2 regions of the Plantactinospora sp. KLBMP9567 genome follow, and region 2 is predicted to be linked to the other one. Evidence: riboswitches for the same ligand, from Rfam matches in the RefSeq annotation. Region 2 holds a riboswitch; the other holds the start of a gene.

Region 1 (3,395 bases), on a different contig from region 2:
GACTCGAAGGAAAATCGAGTCTGGGCCGGCTCGGCCTGCTCACCCACTCGACCGCGGGCTTCATCGACCCCGGCTTCTCCGGGCACGTCACGCTGGAGCTGTCGAACGTGGCCAACCTGCCGATCCGGCTCTGGCCCGGGATGAAGATCGGCCAGCTCTGCATCTTCCGGCTCTCGTCGCCGTCCGCCCACCCGTACGGGTCGGCCGTCTACGGCTCGCGTTACCAGGGGCAGCGCGGCCCTACCCCGAGCCGCTCCTGGCAGAACTGGCGCACCTGGCCCACCCGCTGAGGCTGTTGGCGACAGAAGCAGCACGCCTGCACCGAACGGCCCGGGCCGGGCCGGACGGGCAGCCGGGAACGCGAACAGAACCGAATGGCAGAACCCCCGCCGCACCTGCGCGACGGGGGTTCTGCCATTGACTCGGTCCGGGAGACGTCAGCCGGGTCTACCGAAGCTGTGGATCTCGCCGTCGTCCATCCGCTTCATCTTGATCGGTTCGCCGGCCCGGGAGGCGTGCACGATCCAGCCGTCGCCGACGTACATGCCGACGTGGCTGAGGTCGGCGTAGTAGAAGACCAGGTCACCGGGGCGTAGCGCGGAGCGGCTGATGCTGGCGGTCTGGCCGCGCTGGGCCCGGGCGTTGTGCGGCAGCGACACGCCGCCCTGGTTCCAGGCCGCCAGGGTCAGGCCGGAGCAGTCGTACGAGCCGGGACCTTCGGCACCCCACTTGTACGGCTTGCCGATCTGGGCACAGGCGAACTTGACCGCCTTGCCGGCCGCACCTCCAGGGTAGGTGGCCGGGCAGGGCGCGGGCCGCAGCGGGCCGGCCGAGCCGTTCCCGTACGCCTGGATCCGCAGCTTCTGCAACCGCTCGACCTCGGCGTCGATTTCCTTCTTCTTCGCCGCCAACTCTTTCTCGGTCTTGGTCAACTGGCTGACCAGCCGGTCCAGCGGAGCCTTCTGGGAGGCGTACTTGTCCTTGAGTTCGACGACCGCCTGCACCTCGCGCTGCTGCTGCCGCGCGAACTGGTCGAGCACCGAGAGCTGGCCGACCAGCGCGGTCGGCGACTTCGAGGTGAGCAGGGCGTTGACCGCCGAGGCCTTGTCACCCTTGTACGCCTGCACCGCGAAGTCGCTCACCCGGTTCATCGCGGCGTCGATCTGCGACTGGAGCGGGGCGATCTTCTTCTGCAGGGCGGCGGCCTGCTTCTTCTTCGCGGCCAGGTCCTGCCGGGTGGCGTTGTGCTTCTCGACGACCGGCTCCAGCTTGCGCCAGGCGGTGTCGATCTGCTGCTCGATCTCGGCCACCGTCGGTTCGGCGAGCGCCGGCGTCGTGCCGGTGAGCAACACCGCGGCGCTGGCCAGTGCGGTGAGCGCGATGGCGAGAATGGACCTTCGAGGGCGCGGTTTCGCGTTCCCGGCGTCGGTGGATGCCGACCGGAGGGATGGCGACCGCGACGGGGCAGGGGGAGCCACCGGGGTCCGTACTCCTTCTTCCGTAGCCCGCCTACCGGGTTAGCTGACGGGTTCGGGCGGGAAGATTGTCGCCCTACCGCGTGAGACGCGGATTCACCCCATGAAGCTCGGGTCCCCGGTTCGCTGAGTGTGACGATTCGGCGGTGTCGAGACGTCGCCGCCCGGCTAGGCGGCCTGCCGTCGGCTCGACGGTCCCCAACACTAGAGAAGGGTGTTATCCAAACGCAACCCCGTGATCTGAGTCGATTCGTTAGGTATCGGACCAGTCGCTGACGGTGGGAGCCACTGGGATTCTTCACGGTGGCGGAGCCCGCACTGGAGACGCCGAACACGCTGCGTGTCGGTGAAAGTTTTCTGCATAGCGACGAGCTTCCTCGGCAGGTATTGACGGGCACCGGTCCCGGGTGGAGGGTGATCTTCAGGCCCACCCCCGGCTCATGGAGGTTCGATGCTTCCCACCACACACCCGCTGAGCAGGAGAATCGCGATCGGAGCCGCGGTCGTCGGCGCCGCCGCGCTGCTGCCGGCCAGCCCCGCGCCAGCCACCGTCGCACTCCCCGACACCCGGCAACAGGAGTACGCCGCCGCGGCGGCCGAGTTCGGCGTACCCGAGAGCGTGCTGCTCGGCGTCTCCTATCTGGAATCCCGCTGGGACACGAATGCCGGCACGCCGAGCACCAGCGGCGGGTACGGCCCGATGCACCTGACCGACGTCGCCGGGCTGGCCGCCGAGCCGGAACACCCGGAGCACGGCGAGGACCGGCGCGGTGACCCGGCCCGGCCCGCCCGACCGGCGACCGGACCCGCCGGCCCGCACGTCGACCGGACCGGCGACACACCGCCCGGCGGGCAGACCCTGGACGCCGCCGCCGCGCTGACCGGGGTCGACGAGCACGTGCTCCGCGCCGAACCGGCAGCGAACATCCGGGGCGGGGCGGCGCTGCTGGCGTCGTACCAGCAGGCGCTGGCCGCGCCGACGGGCCGGGCCAGCGACCCGGCGACCTGGTACGGCGCGGTGGCCCGGTACGCCGGCAGCGACCGCGCGGACGCCGCGGCGGCCTTCGCCGACGAGGTGTACCGGACCCTCGCCGAGGGCGCCAGCCGGACCACGGACGACGGCCACCGGATCACCCTGCCCGGGAGGCCGGGGATCGCCCCGCAGCGCTCCTGGCTGGACCGGCTCGGCCTGCCCGGCACGCCCCGTCCGGACGGACTGGAATGCCCGCGCGACATCTCCTGCGAGTGGATCCCGGCCCCCTACCAGGCGCTCGGGGACGGCGACTACGGCAACCACGACCTCTCCGACCGGCCGGGCCGGCAGAAGATCGAGTACATCGTCATCCACGACACCGAGGGCAGCTACGACACCACCCTGCGGCTGGTGCAGGACCCCACCTACGTGAGCTGGCAGTACACGCTCCGCTCGGCGGACGGGCACATCGCGCAGCACGTAAAGGGCAAGGACGTGGCCTGGCACGCCGGCAACTGGTACGTCAACGCCAAGGCGATCGGCCTCGAACACGAGGGCTTCGCCGCCCAGGGCACCTGGTACACCGAGGCGATGTACCGGACCTCGGCCAAACTCGTCCGCTACCTCGCCGACCGGTACGACATCCCGCTCGACCGCGACCACGTCATCGGGCACGACAACGTCCCCGGCATCCTGCCGGCGAACGTGCGCGGCATGCACTGGGACCCGGGCCCGTACTGGGACTGGTCGCACTACTTCGATCTGCTCAAGGCGCCGTTCCGGGGCATCGGCCTGCCGGCCGCCGGCCTGGTCACCATCGACCCGGACTTCGCCACCAACCGGCCGGCCTTCACCGGCTGCGAGACCGCCGGGGTGCCCTGCCCGTCGCGCGGCTCCTCCTCGGTGATCCTGCGCAGCGCGCCGGCCGCCGACGCGCCACTGGTGAA
Region 2 (3,395 bases):
GGGGATGCCGGCGCCGGGCGTCGCGCAGCGTACGTCCGCCGGAGAGGGTACGGCGGGGCAGGAACCAGCCGGCCGTCCCGACGAACGCCAACACCACCAGCAGGCCGGCTCCGACGCCGAGCAGGTCGACCGCGACCAGCCGGGCGACCACCATCGGCAGCACGAGCACCAGCATGGCCGGCAACAGCAACCGGCGCCAGGCCGGGCGGAGCAGTCCCAGCCCGATCAGGCCCTCCCGCTGCTCGGCCAGGGCCTGCCGGACAAGCCGCTGGTTGGCCACCTCACGGGGTGACATCGAGCCGTACAGCGCACCGAACAGGGCACGTTCCAGCGGTTCCGCGTACGCCGGCATGCTGCCGGTCCGGCTGAGTCCGCCGGGTCGGGCGGCCGTCACACCGCCCCGGCCGTGCAGCATCACCAGTGCGGTCTGGACGGCACCCCAGGCGCCACCGGTGAGATAGCCGAGGTCCGTCGTGCTCAAGTCGCGGGACAACGCCGTCATCCTTAGAGTATGGAGAACCCGCGCACGTCCGTCCCGGGCTGTCCGGTCGAGCCACGGCCGGGCGGGGCGGTCAGCCGGGCAGGTGGCCGGTGAACCACTCCGCCGCCTCCCGGGCCACCTGGTCCAGGGCGCCGGGCTCCTCGAACAGGTGGGTGGCGCCGGGCACCACCCGCAGCTCCGCCCCGGCGTCGAGGTCGGCCAGCGCCTGGTCGTTGAGCCGCAGCACCTCGTCGTCGAGCCCACCGACCAGCAGAAGCGTCTCGGCGCGTACCCGGGGCAGGTCGGCGCCGGCCAGGTCCGGGCGACCGCCGCGGGAGACGACCGCGTACACCCGGTCGGGGCGCTGCGCGGCGGCCGAGAGCGCGGCGGCGGCGCCGGTGCTGGCCCCGAAGAGTCCGATCGGGAGCCGCCCGGCCGGTTCGCCGGTCGCCAGCCAGTCGACGATGCCGATGAGCCGGCCGGTGAGCAGGCCGATGTCGAAACGCAACTCCCCGGTCCGGTCGTCGAGCGCCTCCTCGTCCCGGGTCAGCAGGTCGACCAGCACGGTGGCCAGGGCGCGACGGTTCAGCGCCTCGGCCACCATCCGGTTGCGCGGGCTGTGCCGGGAACTGCCGCTGCCGTGTGCGAACAGGACGATCCCGCGTGCGTCGGCGGGGACGACCAGGTCGCCGGTCAGTCGTACGTCTCCGGCCGGAATCGTGGTCTCGGTGGTCCGGGTGTCCATTCGACTGCCTCCCATGCCTCTTCCCGGCGGAGAGTCGCGGGTGTGGCGCCGACCGCCGTCCTGTCGGTCTTACCCGGCGGCGCCGGGCTCAACCACACGCCGCCAGCCGCCCGGGGCCCGGGTTTGCCGGTACGCAGTCGGGGAAGGCCGGAACGTCCGACCAGGCACCGGGACGGCCGACGTGCCGACCGGCAGACGAACGTGAGGGACGCTATGGCCCGCCAGAAATCCGGCAAGGCGAAGTCCGGCTCGGCCCGCACCGACGAGCCGGGGCAGCAGAATCCCGACCGGAGCGAATGGGCAGACGAGGCTGCCAAGGCGAGGTCGCTCGACGATCCGCGCCGCACGCCGCCGCGTGACGCGGTGGGCATGCCGTCCAGCGGTGAGCGGTACTCGGAGGATCCACGCGACCGCTAGGAGGTCGTACCGGCGCGACTCATGATCGGTGGCCGGGGTGAATTTTCCACGGCGGATCATCCCGGAATTCCCGAGGTCGGCCCGGTTGGTCCGGTAGGCTGACCCCGGTTTCGCCCGGTGGCGCACCCCTCCGCGCCGGCGTGACCGCCGCCGAATCACCAACGAGGTGAGCCGGGGACCCAGGTAGGTGGGGTGAGTCCGCAACCGCGGTAGGGACTTGTTCCGTCCCGAACCCGTCAGCTAACTCGGTAGGCGGGCGACGGAGGGACATGCATGACGGGATCCACACGTCGGCGGTTACCGCTGGCCCTGGCCCTGCTCGCCACGTTCGGCGCGCTCGCCGGAGCAGCACTCCGGCCCGGCGTTGCGGAGGCGAACAGCCCCGCCGTTCTCGGCGACGAAGGCGACACGCCGCTCCTGCGCGACGTGCTCGAATCGACCGGCCGAGGTTACCTACAGGCCAAGAACGCGCTGGCCAACACCCAGGCTCGGCAGGCGAAGATCGCCGCCGAGCTAGGCCGGGTGGAGGGACGGATCGCCGAGCTGCGCCCCCGGGTGGAGCAGGTGGCCCGGACGGCGTACCAGACCGGCCGGATCGGCCCGGTGCTGGTGCTGCTGCACAGCGGCTCGGCGGAGGAACTCCTGGAGCGCGCCCGCGGCCTGGAGGTGGTGGCCCTGCGGGACAACGACGCGCTGCGTGCGCTGGGTCAGGCCCGGGAGCGGGCCACCCGGGCGAAACAGGCACTGGACGCCGAGGTGGTCGAGGAGCGCCGGCAGCTCGCCATCATGCTGCGGCAGAAGCAGGCCGCCGAGCGGGCGCTGGCCCAGGTCGGCGGCGCCTCCACCGGAGGCTTCGTCAATGCCCGCTCACCGGTGGCCCGGTCCGCGCCACGTGCTGCCGACGGCTCCTGGCCGCCGCAGTCGTGCAGCCGGCCCGACCCGACCACCACGGGCTGCGTCACCCCGCGCACCCTGCACGCCTTCAACGAGGCGCGCCGGGCCGGCTTCACCCGGTTCACCGGGTGCTACCGCTCCGGCGGCCCCTACGAGCACCCGAAGGGCCGGGCCTGCGACTTCTCCGCCGAGGCGGGCGGCTTCCGGGGTGCCGCCACGGGCGCCAACCGGACCTACGGCAACAACCTCGCCGCGTTCTTCGTCCGCAACGCCGACCGGATCGGTGTGCTGTACGTGATCTGGTACCGGCAGATCTGGTTGCCGACGACCGGTTGGAAGTCGTACAGCGGTGCGCACGGCGACCCGTCCAGCGACCACACCAACCACGTACACCTGTCGCTGGTCTAGGGGTGCCGATCAGATCTTGACGACTTCTTGCGGTGGGGGCGGCAAGAAGTCGTCAAGATCTCCGGCTTGCCGGCCGGTGGTCAGGTCGGCTCGCCTTCGGGGGCACGACGGGCGGGGGCCCGACCGGCCGGCTGGGCCGGTTGCGGGCCCACCGGGCGGGCCGGCGGGATCGGCCGGGTCACCGACTCCAGGCAGGTGATCCGGACCTTCTCGCCATGGTGCAGCAGCTCCAGTGCGTCGTCCGGCTCGCCGTCACGCAGCGCGTACGTCGCCTCGCGCGGCCGGACGTCGACCCGCAGATGCACGCCCCGATAGCGGAGCGAGAACTCCAACCGGTCGATCCGGCTCGGCAGCCGGGGTGTGAAGGAGAGCGTCGCGGTGTGGTCGCGCATCCCCCCGAACCCGGCCACCAGGGCGATCCAGGCCCCGGCCAGCGAGGCGACGTGCACG

Evidence for each region. A riboswitch is a leader RNA that binds a small molecule or an ion and turns the genes downstream of it on or off. The one in region 2 is predicted to bind cyclic di-AMP.
Region 1: another riboswitch for cyclic di-AMP. It lies ahead of R6Y94_RS25975 (C40 family peptidase); the one in region 2 lies ahead of R6Y94_RS27575 (hypothetical protein).

Annotation. Positions count from the first base shown of each region.
Region 1 is NZ_JAWQRR010000034.1:164,808-168,202, forward strand. Features, by position in the region: gene dcd (dCTP deaminase) at 1-290, shown strand, start outside; gene R6Y94_RS25975 (C40 family peptidase) at 438-1,478, opposite strand; cyclic di-AMP (ydaO/yuaA leader) riboswitch at 1,491-1,631, opposite strand; gene R6Y94_RS25980 (peptidoglycan recognition family protein) at 1,927-3,395, shown strand, end outside.
Region 2 is NZ_JAWQRR010000038.1:50,661-54,055, forward strand. Features, by position in the region: partial or broken gene R6Y94_RS27560 (TIGR04222 domain-containing membrane protein) at 1-532, opposite strand, end outside; gene R6Y94_RS27565 (hydrolase) at 573-1,226, opposite strand; gene R6Y94_RS27570 (hypothetical protein) at 1,440-1,643, shown strand; cyclic di-AMP (ydaO/yuaA leader) riboswitch at 1,782-1,914, shown strand; gene R6Y94_RS27575 (hypothetical protein) at 1,917-2,945, shown strand; gene R6Y94_RS27580 (glycoside hydrolase family 65 protein) at 3,026-3,395, opposite strand, start outside.